3 regions of the Kitasatospora cineracea genome follow, and region 3 is predicted to be linked to each of the others. Evidence: riboswitches for the same ligand, from Rfam matches in the RefSeq annotation. Region 3 holds a riboswitch; each other region holds the start of a gene.
The links. A riboswitch is a leader RNA that binds a small molecule or an ion and turns the genes downstream of it on or off. The one in region 3 is predicted to bind cobalamin.
Positions count from the first base shown of each region.

Region 1: linked by a shared signal. The riboswitch ahead of EDD39_RS32415 (cobalamin biosynthesis protein) and the one ahead of EDD39_RS01550 (ribonucleoside-diphosphate reductase subunit alpha) in region 3 are both predicted to bind cobalamin.
Region 2: linked by a shared signal. The riboswitch ahead of nicT (Nickel transporter NicT) and the one ahead of EDD39_RS01550 (ribonucleoside-diphosphate reductase subunit alpha) in region 3 are both predicted to bind cobalamin.

Region 1 is NZ_RJVJ01000002.1:1,387,489-1,397,891, reverse strand. It holds partial or broken gene EDD39_RS32420 (cobyric acid synthase) at 1-1,354, opposite strand, end outside; gene EDD39_RS32415 (cobalamin biosynthesis protein) at 1,476-2,414, opposite strand; cobalamin riboswitch at 2,446-2,576, opposite strand; gene EDD39_RS32410 (rhamnogalacturonan lyase family protein) at 2,668-4,893, opposite strand; gene EDD39_RS32405 (MarR family winged helix-turn-helix transcriptional regulator) at 5,072-5,530, opposite strand; gene EDD39_RS32400 (VOC family protein) at 5,594-5,962, shown strand; gene EDD39_RS32395 (helix-turn-helix domain-containing protein) at 6,072-6,752, shown strand; gene EDD39_RS32390 (alpha/beta hydrolase family protein) at 6,865-7,986, shown strand; gene EDD39_RS32385 (hypothetical protein) at 8,437-9,717, shown strand; gene EDD39_RS32380 (CDP-alcohol phosphatidyltransferase family protein) at 9,835-10,403, opposite strand, start outside.
Region 2 is NZ_RJVJ01000001.1:4,110,814-4,121,216, forward strand. It holds gene EDD39_RS18700 (shikimate kinase) at 1-315, shown strand, start outside; gene aroB (3-dehydroquinate synthase) at 308-1,402, shown strand; gene aroQ (type II 3-dehydroquinate dehydratase) at 1,399-1,842, shown strand; gene EDD39_RS18715 (AAA family ATPase) at 1,917-2,750, shown strand; gene EDD39_RS18720 (SDR family oxidoreductase) at 2,963-3,865, opposite strand; gene EDD39_RS42100 (TetR/AcrR family transcriptional regulator) at 3,966-4,532, shown strand; gene EDD39_RS18730 (Fpg/Nei family DNA glycosylase) at 4,610-5,416, shown strand; gene EDD39_RS18735 (DUF6445 family protein) at 5,501-6,193, shown strand; cobalamin riboswitch at 6,275-6,486, shown strand; gene nicT (Nickel transporter NicT) at 6,517-7,626, shown strand; gene EDD39_RS18745 (DMT family transporter) at 7,634-8,479, opposite strand; gene EDD39_RS18750 (helix-turn-helix domain-containing protein) at 8,602-9,177, shown strand; gene EDD39_RS18755 (type B 50S ribosomal protein L31) at 9,220-9,462, opposite strand; gene rpmG (50S ribosomal protein L33) at 9,510-9,674, opposite strand; gene EDD39_RS18765 (aminopeptidase P family protein) at 9,808-10,403, shown strand, end outside.
Region 3 is NZ_RJVJ01000001.1:349,319-359,721, reverse strand. It holds gene EDD39_RS01565 (tetratricopeptide repeat protein) at 1-99, shown strand, start outside; gene def (peptide deformylase) at 182-808, shown strand; gene EDD39_RS01555 (ribonucleotide-diphosphate reductase subunit beta) at 878-1,897, opposite strand; gene EDD39_RS01550 (ribonucleoside-diphosphate reductase subunit alpha) at 1,897-4,311, opposite strand; cobalamin riboswitch at 4,485-4,611, opposite strand; gene EDD39_RS01545 (GNAT family N-acetyltransferase) at 4,703-5,197, opposite strand; gene EDD39_RS01540 (helix-turn-helix domain-containing protein) at 5,473-6,453, shown strand; gene EDD39_RS01535 (histidine phosphatase family protein) at 6,677-7,435, opposite strand; gene mctP (monocarboxylate uptake permease MctP) at 7,602-9,197, opposite strand; gene EDD39_RS01525 (DUF3311 domain-containing protein) at 9,218-9,526, opposite strand; gene EDD39_RS01520 (GntR family transcriptional regulator) at 9,773-10,403, opposite strand, start outside.

The sequences.
Region 1 (10,403 bases), on a different contig from region 3:
CCGGCGGCCCGGGCCACCTCGGTCAGGAACGCCCGGCGGAACGCGTCGTTCTCCAGCAGGCCGTGCCAGGTGGTGCCCCACACCGAGCCGGTCCGGCAGCCGTCCAGCGCCCGCCCGGCGGCGTCCGCGACGAACACCTCGCCGCCCTCGACCGCCACCACGCCGTGGTGGATCTCGTAGCCCTCCACCGGCTCGCCCAGCGCCACCCCCGACGGCCGGGCCAGCACCTTCTCCGCGCCGAACACCACCCGGGTCGGCAGCAGCCCCAGGCCGGCCACCGGGCCGGACGACTTCGACTCCACCGCGTCGACGATCTCCCGCCCCAGCATCTGGTAGCCGCCGCACACCCCCAGCACCGGCAGCCCCGCCGCGACCCGCGCCGCCAGCGGCCCGGCCAGGCCCTGCGCGCGCAGCCAGGCCAGGTCCGCGACGGTGGCCCGGGTGCCGGGCAGCACCACCAGGTCGGCGTCCGCCAGCTCCTCGGGGCGGGTCGCCCAGCGCACCAGCACGCCCGGCTCCTGGGCCAGCGCGTCCACGTCGGTGAAGTTCGACAGCCGGGGAAGCGCACCACCGCGACCCGCAGCACCTGAGCCCCCACCGGCCCGCCCGCCGCCGGACGGGACGCCACCGACGCCAGGCCGAGCGAGTCCTCCGCGTCCAGCCACAGGCCCGGCAGCATCGGGAACGTCCCCAGCACCGGACGCCCCGTCAGCTGCCGCAGCATCTCCAGGCCCGGCGCCAGCAGCCGGGCGTCACCGCGGAACTTGTTGACGAACCACCCGGCGATCAGCGCCTGGTCGTCCGGCGACAGCAGCGCCAGCGTCCCGAACATCGACGCGAACACCCCGCCGCGGTCGATGTCCCCGACCACCACCACCGGCAGCCGGGCCGCCGAGGCCAGGCCCATGTTGGCGATGTCCCGGTCCCGCAGGTTGATCTCCGCCGGGGAGCCCGCGCCCTCGCACACCACCACGTCGAAGCGCCCGCGCAGGTCCGCCAGGCACTCCAGCGCCCGCTCCAGCAGCACCGGTTTGCGCTCCCGGTAGTCCAGCGCCCCGACCTCCGCGACCGCCCGCCCCAGCAGCACCACCTGGCTGCGCCCGTCCGCGCCCGGCTTCAGCAGCACCGGGTTCATCGCCGCCTCCGGCGCCACCCCCGCGGCCTGCGCCTGCATCGCCTGCGCCCGCCCGATCTCCGCCCCGTCGACCGTCACGAACGAGTTCAGCGACATGTTCTGCGCCTTGAACGGCGCCACCCGCACCCCCTGCCGGGCCAGCCAGCGGCAGATCCCCGCCGTCACCACACTCTTCCCGGCGTCCGAGGTCGTACCGGCCACCAGCAGCGCGCCGTTCACCGGCGAACTCCTTTCGAGACGCCCCGACCGGGGCTCGCGGAACCGCACGCGGCGGACGGCGGCATGCCGAAGTCCCGTGCCGGCAATGTCAGTCGCACCATCAGCCCGCACCGCGGCGGGGTCACCTGCGCCGCCGTCCGCCCAGTGCCCGCAGGGCCAGCGTGGCCGCCAGCGCGAGCGCGCCGACCCGGCGCGAGAGGCGGCAGGCCCGTTCGATGTCGGCCGTGCCGACCGGCGGCAGGCCCGCGCCCAGCACCGGCCGGTGCTCGACCCGTTCGCCGTACCGCAGGGTGCCGCCCAGCTGCACGCCCAGCGCCCCCGCGAACGCGGCCTCCGCCTGGCCCGCGTTGGGGCTCGGGTGCGCGGAGCCGTCCCGCCGCCAGACCCGCCAGGCCCGCCCGGGCGCGCCGGACGCGGCGACGGCCAGCAGCGCGGTCAGCCGCGCCCCCGGCCACCCGGCGACGTCGTCGAGCCGGGCCGCGGCCCAGCCGAAGCGCCGGTAGCGGGCCGACCTGTGCCCGACCATGGCGTCCAGCGTGTTGACGGCCCGGAACGCCAGCAGCCCGGGCACGCCCGCGACGCCGCCCCAGACCAGGGCGTTGACCACCGCGTCGGCGGTGTTCTCGGCGACCGACTCGACCACCGCCCGGGCCACCTGCTGCTCGTCCAGGCCCGACGGGTCGCGCCCGCACAGGTGCGGCAGCCGCTCGCGCGCGGCGGCCAGGTCGCCGTCCGCCAGCGAACGCCCGATCGCGGTGGCCTCCCGGGTCAGCGACGTCCCGCCCAGCACGGTGAAGGCGGCCCCGGCGGCCAGCGCCCCGGCCGCGACGGGGGAGCGCCGGACGGCCCGGACGGCCAGCGCCGCCCCGGCCGCGACCGTGCCGACGGCGAGCGCGGTGTGCAGCGCCCCGGCCCCGCGGTGGTCGCGCCACAGGCGGCGCTCCAGCCGGGCCGCGGCGGTGCCGAACAGGGCGACGGGGTGTCCGCGCCGGGGGTCTCCGAGCCGGGCGTCCGCGAGGTATCCCGCGGCCGCGCCCACCAGGTACGGGGCAGCCCCCATGGCGTCGTGTCCTCACTCAGGGTCCGCGCCCTGGATCGACGGAACGGGGGCCAGAGTCTCCTGACTTCCGGTCACCCCCGCGCGGGGTGGTCCGGTCACAGTGGCGGGACCGCGCCGGACTCGCACCGGCTTCCTCTGCTTGCCTCCGTTTGGCCCGAAGATCCCACCACGCCCGGTTCGAGGCAGTCAACCGAGCGGGTGGAGGGGTTGGTCACATACGGCCACCGGGGCCGCCGAGGGGCGAGGTGCCAGGTCAGGGCGTGTGCACGACGGGCCGCGGCGCGGTCGGCATGCCGTCGCCGAGGAAGAAACCCGGGTGCGGCGGCTGGTTGTAGGCGGTGTTCTGCCAGGCGACGGCCTCCCGGTACTGCACGTCGTGCATCAGCGTGGTGATCCGCAGCGGGGTCGGCACGGGGGTGGAGTAGATCCGCAGCGCCCGGTTGTCGGTGGTGGGCCACACCACCTCCTCGCGCCAGTCGCCGAACAGGTCGGCGGACAGCGACGGGGTGGCCTTGGTGCCGTTGTTCGCGTGCACGCCCGAGGCGGTCAGCAGCCGGGTGTCGGCCGCGGTGCCGTACTTGTCGACGTGGGTGCCGTCGAGCAGTTCGCGCACCGGGTCGCCGTCCCACCAGAGCGTGAAGTTGGCCGAACCCGGCTTGCGCCCGACGTCCTGCCCCTGGGCGCTGTAGAGCCCGCTGACCCCGGACGACCAGGACTCGGCGCCCGGGCTGCCCGCGTACACGTCGTCGGAGACGCCGCGCCCGTTGTCGCAGCCGCAGTCGGGCTGGTGCCACAGGATCCGGCCGGTCCGGGCGTCGGCGAACCAGGCCGAGTACTTGGTGGTGGTCTCGTCGACCTTGAACTCCTCCAAGCCCGGGCGGCTCGGGTCGAGGTCGCCGACGTGCATCGCGTCGCCGTGCCCCTGCCCGGTGTTCCACAGCCCGTGCCCGTCGTCGTCCACGGCCATCGCCCCGTAGACGATCTCGTCCCGCCCGTCGCCGTCCACGTCCGCGACCGCCAACTGGTGGTCGCCCTGGCCCGCGTAGGCGCCGTTGCCGGAGGCGTCGGTGTCGAACCTCCACCGCTCGGTGAGCTTGCCGCCGCGCCAGTCCCAGGCCGTGATCACGGTGCGGGTGTAGTAGCCGCGGGCCGTCACCAGCGACGGGCGCGAGCCGTCCAGGTACGCCGTCCCGGCCAGGAACCGGTCCACCCGGTTGCCGTACGAGTCGCCCCAGGCCGAGACGGTGCCGCGCGGCGGGTCGTAGTCCACCGTCTGCAGCGCGGCGCCGCTGCGCCCGTCGAAGACCGTCAGGAACTCCGGCCCGGACAGCACGTACCCGCTGGAGTTGCGGTGGTCGGCGGTGGCGCTGCCGATGGTCCGCCCGGCGCCGTCCACCGTGCCGTCCGCGGTCTTCACGGCGACCTCGGCCCGCCCGTCGCCGTCGTAGTCGTACACCTGGAACTGCGTGTAGTGCGCGCCCGAGCGGATGTTGCGCCCCAGGTCGATCCGCCACAGCCGGGTGCCGTCCAGCTCGTACGCGTCCAGGTAGGTGTCGCCGGTGTAGCCCGACTGCGAGTTGTCCTTGGCGTCGGTCGGGTTCCACTTCAGCACGAACTCGTACTGCCCGTCCCCGTCGAGGTCGCCCACGCTCGCGTCGTTCGCCTCGTACGTGTAGGAGCCGCTCGCGTTCGACCCGCCGGGCGGCGGCGTGATCGGCACGTCCCGGTAGCCGTCCGCGAAGCCGACCGAGGCCGGCGAGGCGGCCTGCTCGACCCCGCCCACCACCGCCCGCACCGTGTACGAGGCCCCGGCCGGCGCGCCGGCGTCCAGGTAGTCCGTCGCGGTGGCCAGCGGTGCGGCGTTCACCCTGGCGCCGTCCCGGTACACGTTGAACGCCACGTCGTCCGGGTCGGTGGCCAGCCAGCGCCAGGACACCAGGTTCGCCGTCCCGCTGCGCACCGAGACCAGCCCGCGGTCCAGCTTCTCCACCTGCCGCCCCTGCCCGGCGGGCGTCCCCGACGGGGAGCTGCCCGGTGACGGGGTGGCGGTCGGACTCCCGGTGCACACCGTCCCGTTGAAGGTGAACGAGGAGGGCACTGCGGCCGCGCCCGGCACCGAGCCGTTGAACCCGAACCCCACGGTGGCGCCGGACGCCACCGAGCCGTTGTAGTCCAGGCTCTTCGCGGTGACCTGCGTACTGCCCGCGGTCACGTCCGCGTTCCACGCCTGGGTGACCTGCTCGCCGTTGCCGAACGACCACTGCAGCGTCCAACTCGTCACGGCCGCACCGAGGTTGGTGACCTTCACGTCCGCCCCGAAACCGCCCTGCCAGGCGTTGACGACCGTGTAGTCCACCCGGCACCCGCCCGCCGCCACCGCCTGCTGCTGGACCGCCCAGCCCGCACCGGCCACCACCAGCACGCCTGCCACCAGCCCCGCACCCGGGCGCCCGGCCCGTCGCCTGCGCTGTCCTGCCATCGTTGCTCCTCCGGGGGAAGAAGGGGAGTGGAGTACTTCGGGAGCGCTCCCACCGCATCCACCCAGACTGACCGGACGCCGTCAATCCTCCGGTCCGCGCCCCGTGAAACTTTCGCCGCCGATTCCCCCAACTCGCCTTATGTGAAAGGCAGTTGAGGATCCGATCGGCGCCGCCGACTCAGCTGCCGGCACTCCCCCCGCGCAGGGAGTGGATCATGCTCCGCAGGCTCCGGAGCGCGTCCGCCTGCTCGGCCTCGGTCATCCCGGCCAGCATCCTGACCTCCACCGAGCGGACTGCCGCGCTCGCCTCCTCCAGGCTCCGCCGCCCGCGGGGCGTGAGCCGGGCCGGCAGGGCCTTCCCGACCGGCGCCGCCGCGGGCCTGACCACGTCCCCCTCCCGTTCCAGGTGCTGGAGCAGCACGTTCATCGACTGCCGGGTCACGAACGCGCCGCGCGCCAGTTCGGAGTTCGACATGCCCGGCCGCTGGGCCAGCAGTTCGAGGCAGGAGTAGTGCGTCACGGTCATGCCGAGCGGCCGCAGCACCTCCTCCATGGCCGAGCGCAGGACGCTCGAAGCCTCCTTCAGCAGGTAGCCCAGTGAGGTGTCCAGATCGATGCCGCCGCCGCTTTGACTCATGTCAGAAGTCTGACATACGTTGATCCGTGTCAGGAATCTGACACGGAGGAGAGGAACCCCGCCATGCCCGTCACCGGCCCCGACTTCATCTCGCTGCAGGTCCGCGACCTCGACGCCGCGCAGGCGTTCTACCAGCACTACCTCGGCCTGGTCCGCTCGCCGGCCGGCCCCCCGCACGCCGTCGTCTTCACCACCCGGCCGATCGCGTTCGCCCTCCGCGACCTCGTCCCCGGCACCGACCTCGACTCCGCCGCCCGGCCCGGCCTCGGCACCGCGCTCTGGCTGCACGCCACCGACGTCCAGGCCGTCCACGACGCCCTCGCCGCCGACGGCCACCCCATCGTCTCCGCACCGGTCGACGGCCCCTTCGGCCGGACCTTCACCTTCGCCGACCCCGACGGCTACCACATCACCCTCCACGACCGCGCCTGACCGCCCGCCCCGGTCGTCGGTTCGCCCAACCGCCCGGCCCCGGCCGCGCCCCCGTTTCGTGCCATCCGCGGCTGTGGCCCGACCACCCCCGCACCTAGCGTCGGCAGGCATGCGACGCAGACAGCCGCCGGCCCCCGCGCCGGTGCCGTTCTCCCCGGCCGCCGCCCGCGCCCACCGCACCGCGCTCGGCCTGACGGTCGAGCAGGTCGCGGCCGGGCTGGCCGCCCACGGCGTGCGGCTGCTGCCCGGGCACGTCCTCGGCTGGGAGGACGGCCTGCTCCCGCCCACCGAGGAGCAGTTGACCGCCCTCGCCCGCACCCTGTGGTGCCCGCCCGTCCGGCTGATGGGCACCGCCCCGGCCACCCTGCGCGACCACCGGATCGCCCGCGAACTCACCCGGGACCAGGCCGCCCGCCTGCTCGGCCTCACCCCCACCACCTACCGGCAGACCGAAACCACCGGACGCTGGACCGGCAACGAGGACCAGACCCGCCTGCTCGCCCGGGTCCTCGCCCTCGACCTGCCCACCCTGATCCGCCTCACCGGCCGCACCGCCGACCTCGACGCCCGCCTCCGCCAGGTCGTCCAGGGCCGCTGGCAGGCCCAACTCCACCCCGTCGCCCGCCTGGTCCCGGTCGCCCCCGCCGTCCTCGAACACGTCCTCGCCACCCTCCAGTCCGAGCACCACACCCCCACCTCCTGGGGCGCCGCCCCCGCCCCGACCCGCCCCGACCCCACCGCCCGCTTCTGGCACCTCCTCGCCGAGGCCGGGGCCGACGGGACGCCCTGACCGCCCCGCGCCGCCGCCCCGTCCGGTCACCCGCAGCGCCGCCCCGATTCGCCGTCCGCTCTGCGGGCAGGTGCACTGGGAGCACAGGACCGCCAGCACCCGGGAGACCGCCATGCGTTGGGGAACCGCAGCCGTCGTCGCAGCCGCCGCCGCAGGAACCGGAGCGGCGGCCTTCCTGCTGCTCGGCCGGAGAGTCTCGGACCGGGTGGTGCGCCCCGGCTCCGCGCAGGTCGTGTTCGCGCCCGCCCCGGTCGAGGTGCACGACCTCGGGCCGGGCCGGGTGGTGCTGACCGCGACGCCGGACACCCTGCGCCGCGGGCACTACGCGCTGGAGTGGGGCGAGGACGGCCACGCCGTGGTCGGCGAGGTGCTCGGCAGTGGCGGCGGCCGGGTCACCCGGCGGCTGGAGCGGGCCGACGGCGGCACCCTCGCGGTCGGCACCGAGGTCCGGGTCACCCCGCGGGTGCTGCTCGGCGACCCGCGCACCGCGCTCGGGCTGGACTACGCGGACGTCGCGGTGGCCAGCGACCTCGGCAACCTGCCGGCCTGGCGCACCGCGGGCATCCGCGGCACCTGGGTGGTCCTGGTGCACGGCCCGGGCACCGGCCGCGAGCAGGCCCTGCCGGTGCTGCCGCTGCTGCACGCGCTGCGGCTGCCCACCCTGACCGTCAGCTACCGCGGCGACGCGGACGCGCCGCCCTCGCCCGACGGCCTGGGCCACTTCGGCGAGACCGAGTGGGAGGACGTCGACGTCGCCGTCCGGTACGCGCTGGCCCAGGGCGCGGGCCAGGTGGTGCTGTACGGCTGGTCGGTCGGCGCGACCGTCGCCCTGCACACCGCCGCCCGCTCCACCTGGCGGGACCGGATCGCCGGGCTGGTGCTGGACTCCCCGGTGCTCGACTGGTCCGAGACGGTCCGCCGGGGCGCCACCCGGACCTGGTCCTCCCCGGCCCTCGGCGAACTCGGCGCGCTCGCCGCCCGCGGCCGCACCGGCGTCGACCTCGCCGACTTCGCCCGGATCGCCTCCGGTGCCGACCTGCCCTCGCCGGCGCTGCTGCTGCACAGCCCCGACGACCCGGTCGCCCCGTGGAGCGCCGCGCAGCGCCTCGCCGACGGCCGCGACGACCTGGTCAGCCTGCACCCGGTGCCGCACGCCGAGCACGCCGCGCTGTGGAACGCCGACCCGGACGGGTACACCGAGGCGCTGCGCCGCTTCCTCACCCCGCTGCTCTGATCCGGCCGGGAGCCCCGTGCCGGGCCGGAGCGGGAACCGGAACCCGGCGCACCGCGTCTCCGTCACGGAGTGGTCACCTTATTCGCCATGTCCACGTCGAAAAGCGGAGTGATTCCTCCCGTTTCGCGGTGACTCGTCCCCCCGCCGTTCGATCCGCTCGGACATCGGGCCGAGACAGCTCGGCAGTCGATGTGACAGAAGGCCCGTACAAGGGGAAGACTGCACGGCGTGACGTCTCGGAACCCGCGCGACCGTGATGCCCCGCACCCGCCCCACCGCACCGGTGCGACGGTGACCCGTCTGCCCGGAACGGCGGCCGTCGGTCGTGTGGAGGGCACTCCCCCCGCCGCCGCCAACCGCCGCCGGGTCCCCGCGAAGCCGGGGCGCGGCCGCGTACCCGTCCCGGACGGCTTCCCGGCCCCCTCCGAGCTCGCCCCGCTGGCCCGCCGGATGCTCGCCGACGCGGTCCGGGTGGCCCGCTGGGCCGGTGAGCTCTCCGAGGTCGACAAGCGCGGCGAACTCCTGCCCGAGGACGCCCGCGCCGCCGGGCGCGCCCTCGCCATGACCGTCGGCGCCGCCGCCAACGCCTGGGGCCAGGCCCTGCTGGTCGGCCTGGTCGAGCTCCGCGACGGCGGCGCCGGGCCCGGCTGGCGGCTGCACGCCTGGGAGCACGACGACGAGGCGGTGATCCGCGGCTGGTCCGCGCTGTTCGACGCCTGGACGCTGCTCGCCCCCGTCCCGCCCGCCGCCCTGCGCGGCGTGTTCGCCCAGCTGGCCGGGCAGGCCGTCGACCAGGCCCCCCAGCTGCTGTCCTTCCTGCACCTGGTGGACGGCCCGGTGGTCGACAGCGAACTGCTCGAACTGCTCCGTCGCGGCCTCGACGAGCGCCGCCTCGGCCCCAGCTCCGGCACCTTCCCGCTGTCGCCCGTCCCGCACGCCGCGTTCGCCGTCTCCGCCGTCCGCGGCACCTGCCGCGAACCGCAGATCGACACCCCGCACTCGCCCGCCGACGTCGCCGCCGTCCTCGACTGGATGCTCGACGGCCTGGCCGCCGTCGGCGCGCTCGGCCGCCGCGACGAGGCCGCCGAGCTCTCCCCGCTCGGCCACTGGGCGGTCCGGGCCAAGCTGGAGGAGATCTGCACCGTCGCGCAGACCGCCGCCGGCCACATCGAGCAGAGCGCCGCCGAACTGCTCAGCGCCTGCGCCGACTACAGCCCCGGCCCGGCCCGCGCCGAGTTCCGGGCCTGGGTCGCCGCCCGCCCCGCCGACCGCGCCGTCGCCGAACTCCTCGAAGCCGCCCGCGGCGAGGACGCCCTGGTCCGCGGCCTGGCCTTCGAGGCGCTCCGGGTGGTGGCCGGCTCCACCGCCGAACAGGGCGTGCGGGCCGCCGTCGACGAGCCCGTCCTGCGCCCCTACGCGCTGCTCTGGCTGGCCGAACAGCTGGACGAGGACGGGGTGTCCCCGGCCGACGTGCTGGGCGCCGAGGACGCCGCCTGGCTGTGGGTGGACACCGCCGCCGCCGTCCTCGACCACGGCGAGACCGCGCTGCTGGTCGGCCACGTCGAGGGCGCCTCGGCCGGCGAGCCGGTGCGGCTGTTCCACCGCGCCCGCCAGTCCGGCCACCCGCGCGCCGCCAGCGTGCTGACCGCCGTCGCCTCCGTCCACCCCGACCCGGCCGTCGCCCGCGCCGCCCGCCGCAGCGCCTTCTCCGTCCACAACGGCGGCGCCTGAGCGATGCGCCCCGTCAGGGGCGCGGGGAACTGCGCGAAGGGGAACGAAGCCGACGAAGAAGCCGCCCTCCCGGAGAACTTCCGGGAGGGCGGCTTTCTCGTGGCGTACAGCCCGGGGCTAGCCCCGGTTCTCCGCCCGACGCGCCCGCACCACGCCGACCTTCTCGCCGACCTTGCGGCGGATGACCAGCAGCGGAGCCATCGCGGCCAGCGCGATCTGGGCGACCGCACCGATGTGCATCAGGGTGTCGCCGCCGGGCAGGCCCGCGGCCCAGGAGGCGAGGCAGCCGATGGAGACGACGATCCAGGCGAGCGTCGCGGTGGCCAGCAGGCCCTGCGGCTTGGGGTACTCGATCCGGCTGACCATCAGGTAGGCCACGCCGAGGATCATCAGCAGGCCCGGGATGAACGGCGGGTCGAGCAGCACGATGGCCAGCACGGTCATCGCGCCCATCGGGCAGGGCATGCCCTGGAAGATCCCCGGTCGCATCTTCACGGCCGAGAAGCGGGCCAGCCGCAGCACCACGGCCAGCAGCACGGTCAGCGCGATGAACGCGGAGAGCTGCTGGTTGCTGCCGGGGGAGACCAGGCCCCACACCGCGACGAAGTAGGCCGGCGCGATGCCGAAGCTGATCAGGTCGGCCAGGTTGTCGAGCTCGGCGCCGAGCGCGGAGGAGCGCAGCTTGC
Region 2 (10,403 bases), 3.8 Mb from region 3:
GTCACCGGCTTCCCGGGCGTGCTGGCGCTCGGCGGCGGCGCCGTGATGGCGGAGGAGACCCGGGCGCTGCTCGCCCCGCTGCCGGTGGTGTTCCTGGAGGTGGCGCTCGGCGACGCGGTCAAGCGGGTCGGCCTGGACGCCCCCCGCCCGCTGCTCGCGGTCAACCCCCGGGCCCGCTGGCGCGAACTGATGGAGGCCCGCCGCCCGCTCTACCTGGAGGTCGCCACCGCCGTGGCCGACACCGAGGGCCGCACGCCCGAGCAGGTCGCCGACGCCGTACTCGAAGCACTGGAGTTGAAGAACCCCCATGTCTGACGCCGACGTTGTCAGGATCCAGGTGGCCGGCAGTGACGGCCACGCCCCGTACGAGGTGCTGATCGGCCACCAGCTGCTGGGCGAGCTCGCTCCGCTGATCGGCCCGAAGGCCAAGCGGGTCGCGGTCATCCACCCGGAGGCGCTGGAGGCCACCGGCGAGGCGATCCGCGAGGACCTCGCCGCGCAGGGCTACGAGGCGATCGCCCTCCAGGTGCCGAACGCCGAGGACGCCAAGAGCGCCGAGGTCGCCGCGTACTGCTGGTCGGTGCTCGGCCAGACCGGCTTCACCCGCAGCGACGTGGTGGTCGGCCTCGGCGGCGGCTCCACCACCGACCTGGCGGGCTTCGTCGCGGCCACCTGGCTGCGCGGGGTGCGCTGGATCTCGGTGCCCACCACGCTGCTCGGCATGGTCGACGCGGCCGTCGGCGGCAAGACCGGCATCAACATCGCCGAGGGCAAGAACATGGTCGGCGCCTTCCACCCGCCCGCGGGCGTGCTGGCCGACCTCGGCACCCTGGAGACGCTCGGCAAGCACGACTACGTCTCCGGCCTGGCCGAGGTGATCAAGGCCGGCTTCATCGCGGACCCGGTCATCCTCGACCTGATCGAGGCCGACCCGGAGGCCGCCACCAGCCCGGCCGGCCCGCACACCCTGGAGCTGATCCGCCGGGCCATCCAGGTCAAGGCCGACGTGGTCTCCGGCGACCTCAAGGAGTCCGGCCGCCGCGAGATCCTCAACTACGGCCACACCCTGGGCCACGCCATCGAGCGCAACGAGCGCTACAAGTGGCGGCACGGCGCGGCGATCTCCATCGGCATGGTCTTCGCCGCCGAACTCGGCCGCCTGGCCGGGCGGTTGGACGACGCCACGGCCGACCGGCACCGGGCCGTGCTGGCCTCCGTCGGCCTGCCGCTCACCTACCGCGCCGACGCCTGGCCGAAGCTGCTGGACGCCATGAAGATCGACAAGAAGTCGCGCGGCGACCTGCTGCGCTTCGTCGTCCTGGACGGCCTGGCCAAGACCTCCATCCTGGAGGGCCCGGACCCGTCCGTGCTGGTCGCCGCCTACGGGGAGGTCTCCGGATGAGCACGCCCGTCCTGGTGCTGAACGGCCCCAACCTGGGCCGGCTCGGCTCCCGCGAGCCCGACGTGTACGGCTCCACCTCGTACGCCGGGCTGGTCGAGCGGTGCACGAAGCTCGGCGCCGAACTGGGCCTGGCGGTGGAGGTCCGGGAGACCAACTCCGAGGCGGAGATGGTCGGCTGGCTGCACGAGGCGGCGGACGCCGAGACCCCCGTGGTGATCAACCCCGGCGCGTTCACGCACTACTCGTACGCGATGCGGGACGCCGCCGCGCAGCGCACCGCGCCGCTCATCGAGGTGCACATCTCCAACCCGTACACCCGCGAGACCTTCCGCCACACCTCGGTCATCGCGGCCGTCGCCTCCGGCACCATCGCCGGCTTCGGCCTCGGCTCGTACGAACTCGCCCTGCGCGCCCTCGCGGAGCAGCTCACCACCCGCTGAGCGCCCCCTCGGCCCGGTGGCGGACTTGTGCCCGCCACCGGGCCGACGTGTACATTCGGCGCAGGGAGGTGACGGTGAGCCAGTACGCGCAGAACCAGCACGCGGGGGGCCAGGTGCCGCCACGACCTGCGGCGTCGCCGCAGCCGACGGGCCCTCACCCGCCGTACCCGGGCGCCACCCAGGCGATCCCGACGCTGGGACCGACGGGGCCCCGCCCCGACCGTCCGACCGTCCCGCTCAAGGCCGTCGGGCCGATCGCCCCCGGCGGCACCGGGCACTTCCTGCTCCCGACCGGAGGCACGGTCCAACTGCCCGCCCCGCCGCCGCCGCAGCAGCCCGCGTTCCCGGCCCCGCCGCCCACCGGCCCGCTCGCCGTCCTGCTGATCGGCCCGGCCGGCGCGGGCAAGACCACCGTGGCCCGCCACTGGGCCGAACGCCGGCCCACCCCCACCGCGCACATCAGCCTCGACGACGTCCGCGAATGGGTCCAGTCCGGCTTCGCCAACCCGCAGTCCGGCTGGAACACCGCCTCCGAGGCCCAGTACCGGCTCGCTCGCCGCACCTGCGGCTTCGCCTGCCGCAACTACCTCGCCAACGGCATCTCCTGCATCATCGACGACGCCGTCTTCCCCGACCGCCCCGCGATCGGCCTCGGCGGCTGGAAGCGCCACATCGGCCCCGGCATGATCCCCGTCGTGCTGCTCCCCGGCCTCGACCGGGTCCTCACCCGCAACGCGGAGCGCTCCGGCAACCGCCGCCTCTCCGACGACGAAGTCGCCCGCATCCACGGCCGGATGGCCGGCTGGCGCACCTCCGGCCTCCCGATCATCGACAACTCGAACCTGAGCGTCCCGGAGACCGCCGCCGCCCTCGACCACGCCATCCTCAGCCGCCTGCACACCCGCTGAGGCCGCGCGGGGAGATTCCGCTGCGCGGCGGGGGGCGTGGCCACGTTGCCTGCCTTCGGCCCGCCCCGTCCTCGGCCGCCTGCCTGCGCGCCGGGGCCCCGCGGCGGGGGCTGCTGGCGCTTCCGGCCCTCGTGGTCGTCGGCCGTCCCCACGTCCGCTGAGGTTCCGCGGTGAGTGCGGGGGGCCTTCGGCCCGGGCGGGGTCGGCGGTGGTCAGTCCGCGGTGAAGTAGTGGTCCTCGTCCAGGTCGTCGAGCAGGCCCGGGTGCGCGGGCTGCCAGTCGAGCAGGGTGCGGGTGGCTTCGGCGGAGGCGGGCAGGTCGAGGGGGACGAGGCGGGCGAGGAAGCCGAAGTGTTCGGCGGCGCGGGCCTCTTCGACGGGGGCGGTGGGGAGGCCGAGGCGGCGGCCGATGCGTTCGGCGATCTCGCGGAAGGGGACGGCCCGGTCGCCGACGCCGTGCAGGCGGGTGCCGGCGGGGGCGTGTTCGAGGGCGAGGCGGTAGAGGCGGGCGGCGTCCAGGGTGTGGACGGCGGGCCAGTGGTTGGCGCCCTCGCCGAGGTAGCCGGAGACGCCGGTGGCGCGGGCGGTGCGGATCAGGACGGGGACGAAGCCGTGCCGGTCGAGCGAGCTGTGCACGACGGGGGGCAGCCGGACGACGGAGGAGCGCACACCGTCCGCGGCGGCGTCGACGATCGCCTGTTCGGCCTCGGTGCGCGGGGCGCCGGGGGCGACCACGCTCTCCAGCGAGGGCCGGCCGGGGGTGTTGCCGGCGCCCGTGCCGCCGGTGCCGACCAGCGGCTTCCCGGTGCCCGCGAGCGCCTCGACCAGGGCCCGGACGGCCTTCAGGTCGTCGGCCATCGCGCCGGCGTAGTCGCCGCCGAGCATCGCCTCGTGCTTGAAGGCGAGGTGCACCACGCCGTCGGCGGCCGCGGCGGCGTCCCGCAGGCCGTCGAGGTCGTCGAGGTCGCCGCGCCGGACGTCCGCGCCGAGGGCGGTGAGGGCGGCGGCGGAGGCGTCGGAGCGGGCCAGGCCGGTGACCCGGTGGCCGGCGGCGAGCAGGTCGGGGACGAGGGCGGAGCCGAGGTGGCCGCTGGCTCCGGTGACGAAGACGTGCATGGGTGGACCTCCGGAGATCCGAAGTGATGAGACTTTGTCCCATCACCATAGCCCGCGGAGTCCGATGATGCGACCAAGTCCTGTCACGTAGAATCCGGGCATGGCCAGATGGGACCCGAACGCGCGCGAACGGCTGGAGCGCGCCGCGCTCGAACTCTTCGTCCGGCAGGGCTACGACCGCACCACCGTCGCCGAGATCGCCGAGCGCGCCGGCCTGGCCAAGAGCACCTTCTTCCGGCACTTCGCCGACAAGCGCGAGGTGCTCTCCGGCGGCGACGCCCTGGTCCGCCTGCTCACCGACGCGGTCGCCGCCACCCCGCCCGGGGCGGGCCCGCGGCAGGCCGTCGAGGCCGCGCTGGCCGCCGCCGGGGAGCGCGCCTTCACCGCCGAGCGCCACGGGGCCGTCCGCGAGCGCCAGCAGGTGGTCGCCGCCAACCCGGAGCTGACCGAGCGCGAGCTGCTCAAGCGCGAGGCCCTCGCCACCGCCCTCACCGCCGCGCTGCGCGAGCGCGGCACCCCCGACCCGGCCGCCGGCCTCACCGCCGAGCTCGCCCTGCTCGCCCTGCGCGCCGCCCTCGCCGCCTGGACCGCCCGCCCCGGCCAGGACTTCACCGCCCTGGCGCTGGCCGAGCTGGCCGCCCTGTGCGAAGCCGCCGCCGCCCTCTGAGGCGGCGGCCCGGGCTGTCCGAGCGGCCTGGGAGAATGGACTCCTCGCCACCACCACGACCGAGGAGTTGACCGCCGGTGCCCGAGGGGCATGTGATCCACCGCCTGGCCAGGGAGAACGACGAGCTGTTCGGAGGGCGCCCGGTGCGGGTGTCCAGCCCGCAGGGGCGCTTCGCGGAGGGGGCCGCGCTGATCGACGGGCGGGTGCTCGACGAGGCGGAGGCGCACGGCAAGCACCTGTTCCTGGGCTTCGGCGAGCACTGGCTGCACGTGCACCTGGGGCTGTACGGGAAGTACGACTTCGGGGCGGGCGAGGCCCCGGCGCCGGTCGGCCAGGTCCGGCTGCGGATGGTGAACGACAGCGGCTACGCCGACCTGCGCGGCCCGACCGCCTGCGAGCTGCTCACCCCCGCCGAGAAGGCGGCCGTCCACCGCCGCCTGGGCCCCGACCCGCTGCGCCCCGGCGAGGCGGGCGACGCGGCCTGGCAGCGGATCTCCCGCAGCGGCAGCACGGTCGCCGCGCTGCTGATGGACCAGAAGGTGCTGGCCGGCGTCGGCAACGTGTACCGCGCCGAGGTGCTGTTCCGGCTCGGCATCAGCCCGCACCGGGCCGGCCGCGAGCTGTCCCGCGCCGAGTGGGACGCGATCTGGGCGGACCTGGTGGCCCTGATGCACGACGGCGTGGCCGCCGGCCGGATCGACACCGTCCGCCCCGAGCACACCCCGGAGGCGATGGGCCGCCCGCCGCGGGTGGACGACCACGGCGGCGAGGTGTACGTCTACCGGCGGCACGACCAGCCCTGCCTGGTCTGCGGGACCCCGGTCCGCACCGAGGAGTTGGCGGCCCGGAACCTGTTCTGGTGCCCGCGCTGCCAGCAGTCCTGACGCACCGTCACCACGGCAAGCCTTGACGCAAGGTTGACCCGGTCTTGGGCGAGGGCCCGGAACGGCGCTCCTATTGTCGGGGCCATGCCCGCTCTCCCGTTCCAGGGGCCGCGCCCCACCCCGGCGCTCCCGGTCCTGCCGTACCGCAAGCCCACCCGGGGCCGTGACTACTGGGTGCTGGACGACGTCCTCCCGGACCCGGACGCGGTGCGCGCCCGGCACCTGGCGCGCACCGACTGGGACGAGGGCTACCCGCACCGGCCGGAGTCCTGGCCGGGCCTGCGGGCGATGCCCGGGCTGGAGCCGGAGGAGCTGGCACAGGTCGAGAAGCTGGTCCGGGAGGCCACCGGCGCGGAGCGGATCTGGGCGCTGGGCGAGGCCGAGGGCGGCACCTTCAACCACAACTGCGTGCAGGTGGTGGGCGCGGGGGAGTGCGAGCCGCGCCCGCACACCGACTCGCGCTCGCTGTGCCGCTACGCCGCCGTGCTCTACCTCAACCCGGCCGTCCCCAAGCGCTGCGGCACCAGCTTCTACCGGCAGAGCCTGCCCGGCGGCCGGCTCGGCGGCAACAGCGTGGTCGCCCCGCACAACAACCTGGTGGACGCCCTCGGCACCCGCTTCGTCCCGCCGGACTCCTTCACCGAGGACCTGGCCGTCCCGCACCGCTACAACCGGCTGCTGCTCTACACCGCCAACCTGATCCACACCGCGACCGAGTACCACGGGGCGGTGCTGGCGGAGAAGCGGATGACCTGCGTCTTCTTCTGGATGGCCTGACCTCCCGTCAGCGCGGCCCTGACCAGGCGTGATCTACGCCACCGGACCGGACGCGCCCTTGCCGCCGCGCCCGCGCCGGGCCTACGGTGGGCGGGCCGTGGTGTTCGGGAAGCCGGTGCACTGCGACCGTCACGAGAGTGTTCGGTCGCAGGAGTCCGGAGCGGCCCTCGCCACTGTGATCGGGGAGTCGTCGGCTCCCACCCCGTGCCACTGGCCGCTCGCGGTCGGGAAGGCCGGGAGCCGGCGCGCAACACCCCGTCAGCCAGGAGACCGGCCACGGCATCTCACGAAGTGATCCACGAGGTGCTGGAGCGTGAACGCGGATGACCGCGCCCGAATCGACCCTGCCCGGGGACAATCCCGGCTCCCCCCTTCCCGCCTTCCGCTGGCGGCGCGAGGACACCCTGCGCACGGCCGGGTTGATGGCGGTGATCCTGGCCATGCACGTGGCGGCGTTCGGGACGCTGCTGTTCCTGGTCGCGCCGCACCACTACGCCGTCGGCACCCAGGTGTTCGGCGTCGGCCTGGGCCTCACCGCGTACACCCTGGGCATGCGGCACGCCTTCGACGCCGACCACATCGCGGTGATCGACAACACCACCCGCAAGCTGATGGCGGACGGCCGCCGCCCGGTCTCGGTGGGCTTCTGGTTCGCCCTCGGCCACTCCTCGATGGTGGTGCTGATGGCCGGCCTGGTGGCCGGGGGCGCGGCGCTGGCGGGCACCCTGATGGACGAGGACTCCACCACCCACCGGGTGCTGGGCACCATCGGCACCACCGCGTCCGGCGCCTTCCTCTACCTGATCGCGGCGCTCAACCTGGTCGCCCTGCTGGGCATCTGGCGGGTGTTCCGGGCGATGCGGGAGGGCCAGTACGACGAGGCCGAGCTGGAGAAGCACCTGGCGGCCCGGGGCTTCCTGGCCCGGCTGCTGAACCGGGCCACCCGCTCGATCAGCCGCCCCGGCCAGATGTTCCCGGTCGGCATGGTGCTCGGCCTGGGCTTCGACACCGCCACCGAGGTCACCCTGATGGTGATGGCGGGCTCCGGCGCGGCCTCCGGCCTGCCCTGGTACGCGGTGGTCTGCCTGCCGCTGCTGTTCGCCGCCGGGATGAGCCTGTTCGACACGCTGGACGGCACGTTCATGAACTTCGCCTACCAGTGGGCGTTCTCCAACCCGGTCCGCAAGGTCTACTACAACCTGACCATCACGGGGCTGTCGATCGCGGTGGCCTTCGTGATCGGGACCATCGAACTGGTCGCCGTGCTGCACGACAAGTTCGACCTGGCCGACCCGGTCACCGGCTGGATCGCCGGCCTCAGCCTGGACAACGTGGGCTTCGTGATCGTCGGCCTGTTCGTGGTGGTCTGGGCCGCCGCGATCGGCTACTGGCGGATCGCCAAGCGCTCCCGGACGTTCGCGCAGGCGTCCTGACGGCGCGTCAACCGGTGGCCAGGATCAGCGTCCCGGCCACCGCGAGGCCCGCACCGAGCACCTGCACCCGCAGCAGCCGCTCCTTCAGCAGGCCGCGCGCCATCAGCGCGGTGACCACCGGATAGAGCGAGGCCAGCACGGCCGCCACCGCCACCGACCCCGGGGAGGAGGCGGCCGCGTACAGGCCGTTCGCGGCCACGTCGGCGACCCCGACGGCGGTCAGCGCGGGCAACTCGCGCAGGCCCGCCCGCAGTTCGAGCGACTGCCGGCGGGCCTGCGCGGCCAGCATCCCGGCGCCGACCACCGCGTTGGTCAACCGCTGCACGCACAGCGTCAGCAGCAGCGCGCCGCCCGCCCCGGCGTGCGCGACCAGCGCCAGCACCGCGCCGAAGGCGAACGCGGCGCCCAGCGTCAGCACCAGCACCCGCCGCCCCACCGCGGGCCCGCCGCGCTGCGGACCGCCCGCCAGCGCGACCCCGGCGACCGCCACCGCGATCCCCAACCCCTGGACGGCGCCCGGCCGTTCGCCGAGGAACAGGCCCACCCCGATCGGCACCAGCACGCCGACGGTGGCCAGCGGCGACACCACACCCATCGGCCCGAGCGCCAGCGCCCGGTAGAACGCCAGCAGCGCGAACGGGCCGATCGCGCCCGCCAGCACCGCGTACCAGAGGGCCGGCCCGGCCCCGCCCCACCCGCCGGTGGCGGTCACCGCCACCGCGAGCACCGCGGCGGCGGCCGTCTGCGAGAGCACCACCACCGTCAGCGCGGGCAGCCGCCGGGTGATCGCCCCGCCCCCGTAGTCGGCGACGCCCCACAGCAGGCTGGCGAGCAGTGCGAAGGCGGCGCTCACGGGGCGGCGGCGCAGGAAGCGGACAGCATGGTGGACCTCGCAGTACAGTCGGTGGATCTGTCGATGCCGCCGCAGCATAGTTCAACCCACTGCACTGACCCAACCAGAATATTGGACTGCCCGTGCCGGACGCCGATCTCGTCACCCAGGCCCTCGCCCGCAACCTCAAACGGCTGCGCCTCGAACGCGGCCACACCCTGGACGCCCTGGCCGCCCGCTCCGGGGTCAGCCGCGGCATGGTCGTCCAGATCGAACAGGCCCGCACCAACCCCAGCATCGGCACCGTGGTCCGGCTCGCCGACGCGCTCGGCGTCTCGATCGCCCGACTACTCGACTACGACGCCTCCGCCACCGTCCGGATCGTCCCGGTCGAGGACGCCGTCCGGCTGTGGACCGGCCCCGCCGGGGGCAGCGGCACCCTGCTCGGCGGCACCGAGGCCCCCGGCCCGCTGGAGCTGTGGTCCTGGCACCTGCAGCCCGGCGAGGGGCACGGCTCCGACCCGCACCCGCCCGGCACCGTCGAGATCGCCCGGGTCGACGAGGGCGTCCTCACCCTCACCCTGGACGGCCGCGACCACCTCGTCCCGGCCGGCTCCACCGCCTCCTACGAGGCCGGCACCGCCCACGGCTACCGCAACGACGGCGACACGCCGTGCCTGGTCACCATGGTGGTCTCGGTCCCCCCGCCCGGCGCGTAGCGAAAAGGGCCCCGGGCGAACCCGGGGCCCTCCGTCGGCCGTTCAGCCGCCGTACCGGCGCCGGTACAGCTCGACCCGGCCCTCGGTGTCCATCAGGCGGGCCCGGCCGGTGTAGAACGGGTGGCTCGCCGAGGACGTCTCCACGTCCACCACCGGGTACGTCCGCCCGTCCGCCCACGCGACCGTCCGGTCGCTCGAGGCGGTGGAGCGGGTCAGGAACGACAGGCCCCCGGTCTTGTCGCGGAACACCACCGGACGGTACTCGGGGTGAATTCCCTGCTGCATGGCTGCTCCTCCTCGTTGTGCGTGTGCCGGTCGGACGGGCCCCGCGGTCAGCGGGCCTCGCGGAACTCCACGTGGCGCCCCGCCACCGGGTCGAACTTCTTCAGGACCATCCGGTCCGGGTCGTTGCGGCGGTTCTTCCGCGTCACGTACGTGAACCCGGTGCCCGCCGTGGACCGGAGCGCGACCACCGGTCGCAGCTCGCTGCGTGCCATCGCCTCTGCCTCCCTCTCCCGGCAACGATTGCCGTTTTCACTACGCCACAACACGAGGCCACCCGCCCGCATTCCCGCCCCCGTCCGCCGGTCCCGACAGGCGCCCCCGGGCCCCCGTTCGTAGGCTCGGACCATGTCCGACGCGCACGCCGCCCGACGCGAACGCCTCCGCGAGTACTGCAGCGCCTCCGGGGCCGACGCCGCGCTCATCACGCGCGCCGCCAACGTCCGCTACCTGACCGGCTGCCCGCCGCTGGGCGCCGCGCTGCTGCTCACCCGCGAGCGCGCGGTGCTCGCGGTGCCCGAGGACGCGGAGCCCGCCGAGGGCGGCGAGGGCGGCGAGGGCAGGCTCGACGCGGAGGTCACCCGGCTGCCGGTGCCCGCCGAGGCCGACGCCGCGTCCGCCGCCGCCGAGGCCGCCGCCCGGCTCGGGGTGCGCGACCTCGCGGTCGAGGAGCACGACCTCACGGTGGCCCGGCACCGCACCGTCGCCCGGGCCGTCGGCCCGGCCCGGCTGCTGGACCTGGACCGGGCCGTGGAACGGCTGCGGGTGGTCAAGGACGAGTACGAGATCGCCGACCTGCGGATCGCCGCCGAGATCGCCGACCAGGCCCTCGGCGAGCTGCTCGAGTCGATCCTGGTCGGCCGCACCGAGCGACACCTGGCGATGGAGCTGGAGCGCCGGATGATCGACCACGGCGCCGACCGGGCCGCCTTCCCGGTCTCCGT
Region 3 (10,403 bases):
ATCGCCGCGCCGGCCGGCCTGGTCCGGGCCCTGCTGGAGCGCTGGGCCGCGGCCTCCCCGGCCACCCGCGCCTACCGGGACCTCGAAGAGGTCTGCTGACCCGGGGCCGCCCGCGGCCGGACCGCGCCCCGTACCCTGGACCGGTACACCAGGCGGATGCGGACGAAAGCGGAACCGAGCGATGGCCGAGCAGCACGACCACGAGCACGCGCACGAGGACGAGGGGACCGGGCCCCGGCGGGTGGTCGGCGAGGAGCCCGACCTGACCAGGGGCACCGCCCGTCCGATCACCGTGGTCGGCAACCCGGTGCTGCACCGCGAGGTCAGGACCGTCACCGCGTTCGACGGCGAGCTGTCCGCGCTGATCGACGACATGTTCCAGTCGATGTACGCGGCGGAGGGCGTCGGCCTGGCCGCCAACCAGATCGGCGTCGACCTGAAGGTCTTCGTCTACGACTGCCCCGACGACGAGGGCGTCCGGCACATCGGGCACGTGGTCAACCCGGTGCTGGAGGAGCTGCCGGCCGGCCGCCGGGCGCTGGACGACGGCCAGGAGGGCTGCCTGTCGGTGCCCACCGCCTACCAGGAGCTGGCCCGCCCCGACTACGCGGCCGTCACCGGCCAGGACAAGGACGGCAACCCCGTCCGGGTCGAGGGCACCGGCTTCTTCGCCCGCTGCCTGCAGCACGAGACCGACCACCTGTACGGGTACCTGTACATCGACCGGCTCTCCAAGCGGGACCGCAAGGACGCGCTGCGGCAGATGGCCGACGGCACCCCCAAGTACGCCACCGTCCCGAACGGCTGACGGTACGGCGGAGGGCCGCACCCCCGCGGGGGTGCGGCCCTCCGTGCTGTCCTGCGGGCCGGCGGCGGCCTAGAAGTCGTCGTCGAAGGAGACCGAGCCCTCGACGGCGATCTGGTAGGCGGAGACCCGGCGCTCGAAGAAGTTGGTCAGCTCCTGGACGTTCTGCAGCTCCATGAAGCCGAACGGGTTGGTGGAGCCGTACCGGACCGGCAGGCCGAGGCGGGCCAGGCGCTGGTCGGCGACCGCCTGGAGGTACTCGCGCATCGACTCGGTGTTCATGCCGGGCAGGCCCTCGCCGCACAGGTCGCGGGCGAACTGGAGCTCGGCCTCGACGGCCTCCTCCAGCATCTCGGTGACCTGCTGGGCCATCTTGTCGTCGAAGAGGTCGGGCTCCTCCGCGCGGACGGTGTCGACCACCGACATCGCGAAGTCCATGTGCATCGACTCGTCGCGGAACACCCAGTTGGTGCCGGTGGCCAGGCCGTGCAGCAGGCCGCGGCTGCGGAACCAGTACACGTAGGCGAACGCGCCGTAGAAGAACAGGCCCTCGACGCAGGCAGCGAAGCAGATCAGGTTGAGCAGGAAGGCCCGGCGGTCGTCCTTGGACTGCAGCGAGTCGATGTGGTCGACCGCGTTCATGTACTTGAAGCAGAACTGGGCCTTCTGCGCGATGGAGGGGATGTTCTCCACCGCGGCGAAGGCGGCGTTGCGGTCCTCCGGGTCGGGCAGGTAGGTGTCCAGCAGCGTCAGGTAGAACTGGACGTGCACGGCCTCCTCGAACAGCTGCCGCGACAGGTAGAGGCGGGCCTCGGGGGAGTTGATGTGCTTGTAGAGGCTCAGCACCACGTTGTTGGAGACGATCGAGTCGCCGGTGGCGAAGAACGCGACCAGCCGGCCGATCATGTGCCGCTCGCCCTCGGAGAGCTTGGCGAGGTCGGCGACGTCGGAGTGCAGGTCCACCTCCTCCACGGTCCAGGTGTTCTTGATCGCGTCCCGGTACCGGTCGTAGAACGACGGGTAGCGCATCGGACGCAGCGTCAGCTCGAAGCCCGGGTCGAGCAGCATCTTCTTCTGGTCTTCGGAGCTCATTACTGGCAGGCCTCGCAGGACTCGGGGTTCTCCAGCGAGCAGGCGATGGCGTCCTGCTCGGCCTGGGAGAGGGAGGGGGTCTGCACCGGGACGGGGGCGGCGGTGCGGGCGGCTCCGGACGCGGCCTGGGCGATCCGGGTCGCCGGGCGGGAGCGCAGGTAGTAGGTGGTCTTCAGACCGACCTTCCAGGCGTAGGAGTACATCGAGGAGAGCTTGCCGATGGTCGGCGCCGCCATGAACAGGTTCAGCGACTGGCTCTGGTCGATGTACGGCTGCCGGGCGGCGGCCAGGTCGATCAGCGCGCGCTGCGGCAGCTCCCACGCCGTGCGGTACAGCGAACGGACCTCCTGCGGCAGCCAGTTGAACTCCTGGATGGAGCCGTTGGCGTCGCGCAGCGCGTCCCGGGTGGTCTGGTCCCAGACGCCCAGCTCCTTGAGCTCGCGCACCAGGTACGGGTTGACCTGGAGGAACTCGCCGGACAGGGTCTCGCGCTTGAACAGGTTGGAGACCTGCGGCTCGATGCACTCGTAGACGCCCGCGATGGACGCGATGGTCGCGGTCGGGGCGATGGCGAGCAGCAGCGAGTTGCGCAGGCCGACCTCGGCGATCCGGGCGCGCAGCGCGTCCCAGCGCTCGGTCCACTGCGGGTTCGCGGCACCGAAGTGGTCGACGTGCAGCTGGCCGCGGGCGGCCCGGGTCTCGCCGTACGCCTCGTGCCGGCCGAACTGCTCGGCCAGGTCGGCGGAGCGCTCGTACGCGGTGAGCATGATGCGCTCGGCGATCAGGGTGGAGAGGGCGACCGCCTCGGCGGAGTCGAAGTCGATCCGCAGCTGGAAGAAGACGTCCTGCAGGCCCATCACGCCCAGGCCGACCGGGCGCCAGCGGGAGTTGGACGTCCCGGCCTCGGTGGTCGGGTAGAAGTTGATGTCGATCACGCGGTCGAGGAAGGTCACCGCGGTGCGGACGGTGGCGTCCAGGCGGTCCCAGTCCATCGCGTTCAACAGGTCGGCGGCGGTGGCGCCGGGGGCGACGTGCGCGCCCAGGTTGACCGAGCCGAGGTTGCAGACCGCGGTCTCGGAGTCGTCGGTGACCTCCAGGATCTCGGTGCACAGGTTCGAGGAGTGCACCGTGCGGCCCGGCAGCGCGGTCTGGTTGGCGGCCCGGTTGGAGGCGTCCTTGAAGGTCATCCAGCCGTTGCCGGTCTGCGCCAGGGTGCGCATCATCCGGGCGTACAGGGTCTGCGCGGGGATGGTGCGCACGGCCTTGCCCGCCAGCTCGGCCTTCACGTACGCCTCGTCGAACTCGGCGCCCCACAGGTCGACCAGCTCCGGCACGTCCGCCGGGGAGAACAGCGACCAGTCGGCGTTGGCGTTGACCCGGCGCATGAACTCGTCCGGGATCCAGTGCGCCAGGTTCAGGTTGTGGGTCCGGCGGGCCTCCTCGCCGGTGTTGTCGCGGAGCTCCAGGAACTCCTCGATGTCGGCGTGCCAGGTCTCCAGGTACACGCAGGCCGCGCCCTTGCGCCGGCCGCCCTGGTTGACCGCCGCCACGGAGGAGTCCAGGGTGCGCAGGAACGGCACGATGCCGTTCGACTGGCCGTTGGTGCCGCGGATCAGCGAGCCGCGGGAGCGGATCCGCGAGTAGGACAGGCCGATGCCGCCGGCGTGCTTGGACAGCCGGGCGATCTGCGCGTACCGGTTGTAGATCGAGTCCAGGTTGTCCAGCGGCGAGTCCAGCAGGTAGCAGGAGGACATCTGCGGGTGCCGGGTGCCGGAGTTGAACAGCGTCGGCGAGCTGGTCAGGTACTCCAGCCGGCTCATCAGGGCGTACAGCTCGGCGACCTCGCGCACCGACTCCTCGGTGGTGCCGACCGCCAGGCCCGCCGCCACCCGCAGCAGGAAGTGCTGCGGGGTCTCGACGACCTTGCGGGTGATCGGGTGGCGCAGCAGGTAGCGGGACTGCACGGTGCGCAGGCCGAAGTACTCGAAGCGGTCGTCGGCCGCCTCGTCGATCAGCGAGTCGAACAGGCCGGCGTGCTCGGCCACGAACGCGGCGGTGGCGTCGCCGATCAGGCCCTCGGCGTGGCCCACGGCCACCGAGGAGGAGAACGAGGTGACCTGCTGGGTCGCGGCCTCGTCGCGGATCTCCAGCGCCAGCAGGCGGGCGGCCAGCTTCGAGTACTGCGGGTCCTCGGCGATCATCGACGCGGCGGCCTCCACGGCCAGCCCGCGCAGCTCGGCGAAGTCCGAACCGGCGTGGCGGCCGCGCAGCGCGGCGGCGGCGACGTGGCCGGGGTCCACCTGGGGGAGGTCGGTGCTGCGGTCGGTGAGCAGCCGGAGCAGCGCCGCACCGGGATCGGTGAAGGCGTCGGCGGATCCCTGGGACGGCAGGGTGACTGAGGCGGCGACGGTCAAGGCGCACTCTCTCCTGTGGCGGCGGCGGACGTGGCTCGGGTGTCCGGGACCGCACGCGGCCAGGGGAGGGCAGCACGAAGGAACGAGAACGCGTTCCGGCGCGCCGAAGACCACCCCCGGTCCGCCCGCGAGACCGGACGGCAAAGCTGTGCTGCATGGCGTCTGCGGGGATGCCGTGTCGCACACCGTCGGCAGGTCCTCGGACTGCGCGGGCGTCGCTGCAGCCCGCTCACCGTTGCGGGGCAGTCCCGGACTTCCACCGGATTCCCCTGCGTCGACAGCGAGAGTGAGCATACATGTTGTGGTGGCTGGATCTGGAAGCACCAGATGTAGTAGCGCGTGTCGCGTCGGCGGTGCCGCGCGTAGACAACGAAACTGCCCGGGAACCGCCTCAGAACCGCATCGTGTAGACCCACAGGTCCATTCCGGGCGCCGCCGACCAGTCCCGCCCGGGGGTGCGGACGAAGCCCAGCGCGTCGTAGATCCGGTGCGCGGCGGTCATCGACGGCCGGGTGGAGAACGCCATCCCGGCCAGTCCGAGTTCCCGGCTGCGCCCGATCGCCGCCGCCACCAGCGCCCGGCCGACGCCGCGGCCGCGGGCCGCCGCGCCGACCGCGAGCATCCGGATCTCGCCCTCGCCGGGCCCGGCGACGTCCGCCCACGCGGTGCCGCCGGGCGCGAAGGTCACGCAGCCGAGCACGGCTCCCGCGTCGTCGACGGCGACCAGGACCTCGGCCTCCCGGTCGCGGCGGGCGGCGTCGCGCAGGAGGTCGACGTACGGGGAGTCGGGGCGGGTGTGGCCGTCGCCGACGAAGGCCTCGACGCTGACCTCCCCGGCTCCGGCGAGGTCGCGCTCCAGGGCGCGGCGGACGGTCGGGGAGTGCATCCGGACAGTGTGCCGGACGGCCCCCGGCGGGGATCGGCCAGGTCCGGGTCGAAGGGGTAGCCGGTCGGCCGGTGCACGACGTCGCGGCCGGTCCGGCCGTTGCGGTCCAGGTCGCGGCCGACCAGGACGCCGAGGAGTCCGAAACTGCCGATGAGGCCCAGCAGGGCGAGCGCGGTGGTCATGCCTCCACTGTCCCGGCGGGCCGGGGCCGCCACGAGTGGCAGGAACGCACCATTGCCACGAAATCCTGCCACTGCCATCCTGGCCCCATGCGGATGCTGAACAACGTCGCCGTCGTCGTGCTGGAAGAGATCCACCCCTTCGAACTCGGGGTGGCCTGCGAGGTGTTCGGCCTGGACCGGAGCGAGTCCGGCCTGCCGGTCTACGACTTCGCCCTGGTCGGCGACCGCCCCGGCCCGATGCGCACCCACGCCGGCTTCACCGTCGACGTCCCGCACGGCCCCGAACGGATCGCCGAGGCCGACCTGGTGATCGCCACCGCCACCGGCATCCGCACCCACTACCCCGAGGCGCTCTGCGCGGCGCTGCGGGCCGCCCACGACCGCGGCGCCCACCTGCTGTCGATCTGCTCCGGCAGCTTCCTGCTCGGCGCGGCCGGCCTGCTCGACGGCCGCCGCTGCACCACCCACTGGCGCTACGCCGACCTGATGGCCGAGCGCTTCCCGCTGAGCACCGTCGAACCCGGCGTGCTGTACGTCGACGACCACCCGGTGATCACCTCGGCCGGCACCGCCGCCGGCATCGACGCCTGCCTGCACCTGGTCCGCAAGGTGCAGGGCGCCGAGGTGGCCCGGGAGATCGCCCGCCGGATGGTGGTCGCCCCGCACCGGGACGGCGGGCAGGCCCAGTTCATCAACCGCCCGGTGCCCGAGGGCGGCGGCGAGTCGCTGGCCGGGGTGCTGGAGTGGATGCGCCGCCACCTCGACCGGGAGACCGGCGTCGACCAGCTCGCCCGGCTCGCCCACATGTCGCCGCGGACCTTCGCCCGCCGCTTCCGCGAGGAGACCGGCACCACCCCGCACCGCTGGCTCACCGGCCAACGGGTGCTGTTCGCGCAGCGCCTGCTGGAGTCCACCGGGGAGGGCGTGGACGCGATCGCCGCCCGCTGCGGCTTCGGCAACGCCGCCACCCTGCGGCACCACTTCGGCCGCCGGCTCGGCACCACCCCGCAGGCCTACCGGCGGGCCTTCGGCGGCCCGCGCCGGGTCACCGGGCCGCAGCACCAGGACGCCTGAGGCTGCGCACCACGGACCCGGGACGGAGGGACGGGACGGGGGCGGAGGACGGGGACGGGGGGACGGGACGGGAGCAGGAGCAGGGCGGTCGGGCTCGGGAAGCTGTTGCCGGGAGCCGGGAGCCGGGAAGCTGTCGTCAGGCCGCAGCACCAGGGAGCCCGAGCGGGGCGCTGCGGCAGCCGGCGGGGTGGGCCGGGGCAGGCCGGGCCGGGGCGGGCCGGTCTCAGGGCGACAGGTGCTCGGTCCGGTTCCACCCGGCGGGGCGCAGCCGCCCCTCGCGGGACCGCCACAGGCTGGTCGAGCAGTTCGCCACCGGCGGCAGCGCCAGCAGCTCCTCCTCGGCCGGCCGCTCCAGCACGTGCCGCAGCATCAGCACCGTGCAGTCGTGCGCCACCACCAGCACCGGCCGGCCCGCCTCCTCCTCGCCCAGGTCGCGCAGCAGGTCGCGCACCCGCAGCGCCACGTCCAGCCAGGACTCGCCGCCCGGCGGCCGGTAGTACAGCTCGCCCATCCGGCGCCGCCGCTCGGCCTCCGCCGGGTGGTCGCGCTCGATCGCGGCCTTGGTCAGCATCTCCAGCACGCCCAGCTCGCGGTCCCGCAGCCGCTCGTCGTAGCGCACCGGCAGCCCGACCGGGACGGCGCCCAGCCCGGACGCCTGGGCCAGCGCGATCCGGGCGGTCTCCGCGGTGCGCACGTACGGCGAGCACCACACCGAGCGGGGCCGGTCGGCGGGCGGTCGCCCGGCCCACCAGCGGCCCAGGTCGCGGGCCTGGTCCTGGCCGTGCAGGGAGAGCGGGATGTCGGCGTCCCGGCAGGTGATCGGGACGGAGAGCGCGCCGCTGGCGTCCGCGTGCCGGAACTCCACGTTGGCGGTGGACTCCCCGTGCCGGGTGGCGATCAGGACCGAGGGCAGTCTCGGCCCCCCGTCCGGCTGCGGGGCCTCCGGTCGGTGCCCGTTGCGTACCGTGGTGAGGTCGGTCATGGCGGCGGCTCCCCGTGGTCGGTGGCGCGTGCGGTGCGCCCGTCTCTCCCGGGTCTCTCCAGTGAACGGGCAGTCATAACAGATGGTCGCGCCGTCACCCCAGTGTCGATCGGGGCAACGGCGCGACCACAGGGCGCACGGTGGGGAGGTCTGCGCCCCCGGTGCGTCAGTGCGCCGCCGCGGGCTGTGGAGCGCGCTCCACGGCCTCGTCGCCGGCCTCCGCGGAGTAGTCCGCCTTCGAGGTCTCGTCGGCCCCCTCGGGGGCCTTCAGGGCCCGCAGCACCAGCGTCAGGACCACCGCCACCGCCAGGTTCAGCACGAACGCGGTCAGACCGATGTAGCCGGTCTCCCCGATCACCGGGATCTTCGCGTTGCTGCCGCCGAAGTGCTTGGTGGCCGCCGAGGACACCCCCCACGCCATCCAGGTGCCGTACACCATGCCGACCGCCCAGCCCGCCAGCAGCGCCCAGCGGTGGAACCACCGGGTGAACAGGCCCGCCACCAGCGCCACCGCGGTCTGCAGGATCCACAGGCCGCCCAGCAGCTGGAAGTTGATCGCCACCTGCTTGTCCATCCGCAGCACGAACACCAGCGCGCCGACCTTCACCAGCAGCGAGGCGATCTTCGCCACCCGGGTCTCCTCGGCCGGCGTCGCGTCCGGCTTCAGGAACTCCTTGTACACGTTGCGGGTGAACAGGTTCGCCGCCGCGATCGACATGATCGCGGCCGGCACCAGCGCGCCGATCCCGATCGCCGCGAACGCCACCCCGGCGAACCAGGACGGGAACATGTCCGCGAACAGCTGCGGCACCGCCAGCTGGCTGTTGTAGCCCTTCACGCCCTTGCCCACCCCGGCCGCGATCGCCAGGAAGCCCAGCAGCGCCAGCAGCCCCAGCATCAGCGAGTACGCCGGCATGATCGCCATGTTCCGGCGCACCGTGTTGCGCGACTTCGACGCCAGCACGCCCGTCACCGAGTGCGGGTACATGAACAGCGCCAGCGCCGACCCGAACGCCAGCGTCGCGTACGCCCACTGCCCGGACGGCCCGACCACCAGCGCCCCGCTCGGCTTCCCGGTCGGCCCCGGCGTGGCGAACTTGTGCTGCGCCGCGTCGAACACGTGCCCGTAGCCGCCCAGCCGCATCGGGATGTAGACCACCGCCACGATGATCACGATGTAGATCAGCGCGTCCTTGACGAACGCGATCAGCGCCGGCGCCCGCAGCCCCGAGGAGTACGTGTACGCGGCCAGCACGCCGAACGCGATGAACAGCGGCAGGTCCTTCAGGAACCAGTTGCCGCTGCCGCCCACGCCCAGCACGTCCAGCACCGCCTGGATGCCCACCAGCTGCAGCGCCACGTACGGCATGGTCGCCAGGATGCCGGTCAGCGCCACCGCCACCGACAGCCCGCGCGAGCCGTACCGGCCGCGCACGAAGTCCGCCGGCGTCACGTACCCGTGCACCCGCGAGACCGACCACAGCCGGGGCAGGAACAGGAACACCAGCGGGTACGCGATGATCGTGTACGGCACCGCGAAGAAGCCCGCCGCGCCCGCCGCGTAGATCGCCGCCGGCACCGCGATGAACGTGTACGCGGTGTACAGGTCGCCGCCCAGCAGGAACCAGGTGATCCAGGTGCCGAAGCTCCGGCCGCCCAGCCCCCACTCGTGCAGGTGCTCGGCGTCCGCGGCCCGGCGCCAGCGGGAGGCCAGGAAGCCCATCACCGTCACCGCGGCGAAGAACAGCAGGAAGACCGTCATCGCGGTCCAGTCCACGTGCTTCACGACAGCCCCCCGTCCGACGGCCGGGCGGGCAGGGCCGGTCCGGAGCCGGCGGAGGCGGCCTTGCGGGCCGCCTCGTCGCGCCGGATCAGCAGGTACGCGGCACCGGTGAACAGCGCCGACACCGGCACCCACATCAGCTGGTACCAGTAGAAGAACGGCAGGCCGCCGAACTCGGGGGAGGTCTTGCTGTAGGACGGCACCCACAGCACCACCACGATCGGCACCAGCAGGCACAGGCCCGCCAGCACCCGGGCGGGGGAGACCACGGGCGGTGCGCCCGGGGCAGGGACTTGCGACGACGACACGAGCGGCTCCCGGATGACGAGGAGTCACCTCAGTGGCACCGCAACGCACATGCCTGTGCGCCCGCCGAGCAGCACCCTCGGTGATCGAAAGGTCCCCGAGAGGCTAGGGCAGCGGAGCGACCCGTGTCACTACCCTGTCAACCCGGATCGCCCCGGTACCCCGAACAGGTCAGGCCGCCGGGCCGCCCGGCCGGGCCGCCCGGTCCAGGACGGCCGGTTCAGGACGGCCGGTTCAGGACGGCCGGTTCAGGACGGCCGGTTCAGGCGGGTGATGAACTTGTAGCGGTCGCCCCGGTAGATCGAGCGCACCCACTCGACCGGCGCGCCGTCCGCGTCGAAGGAGTGCCGGGACAGCTGCAGCATCGGCAGGCCCAGGTCGGAGCCGAGCAGGCCGGCCTCGCGCGGGTTGGCCAGGGTGGTCTCGATGGTCTCCTCGGCCTCCGCGACCGTCACCCCGTAGACCTCGCGCAGCGCGGTGTACAGCGAGTTGTGCTTGGCCAGGTTGCGCCGGAGCGCGGGGAAGCGCTTGGCGGACAGGTGCGCCACCTCGATCGCCATCGGGTCGCCGTTGGCCAGCCGCAGGCGCTCGATCCGCAGCACCCGGCCGCCGGGCTTGATGTCCAGCAGCGGGGCGAGCCGGTCGTCGGCCGAGATGTAGGCGACCTCGACCAGCCGGGAGGTCGGCTCCAGGCCCTGGGCCCGCATGTCCTCGGTGTACGAGGTGAGCTGGAGGGCCTGGGCGACCTTCGGCTTGGCCACGAAGGTGCCCTTGCCCTGGATGCGCTCCAGCCGGCCCTCGACGACCAGCTCCTGCAGGGCCTGCCGGACGGTGGTGCGCGAGGTGTCGAACTGGGCGGCCAGCGCGCGCTCCGGCGGG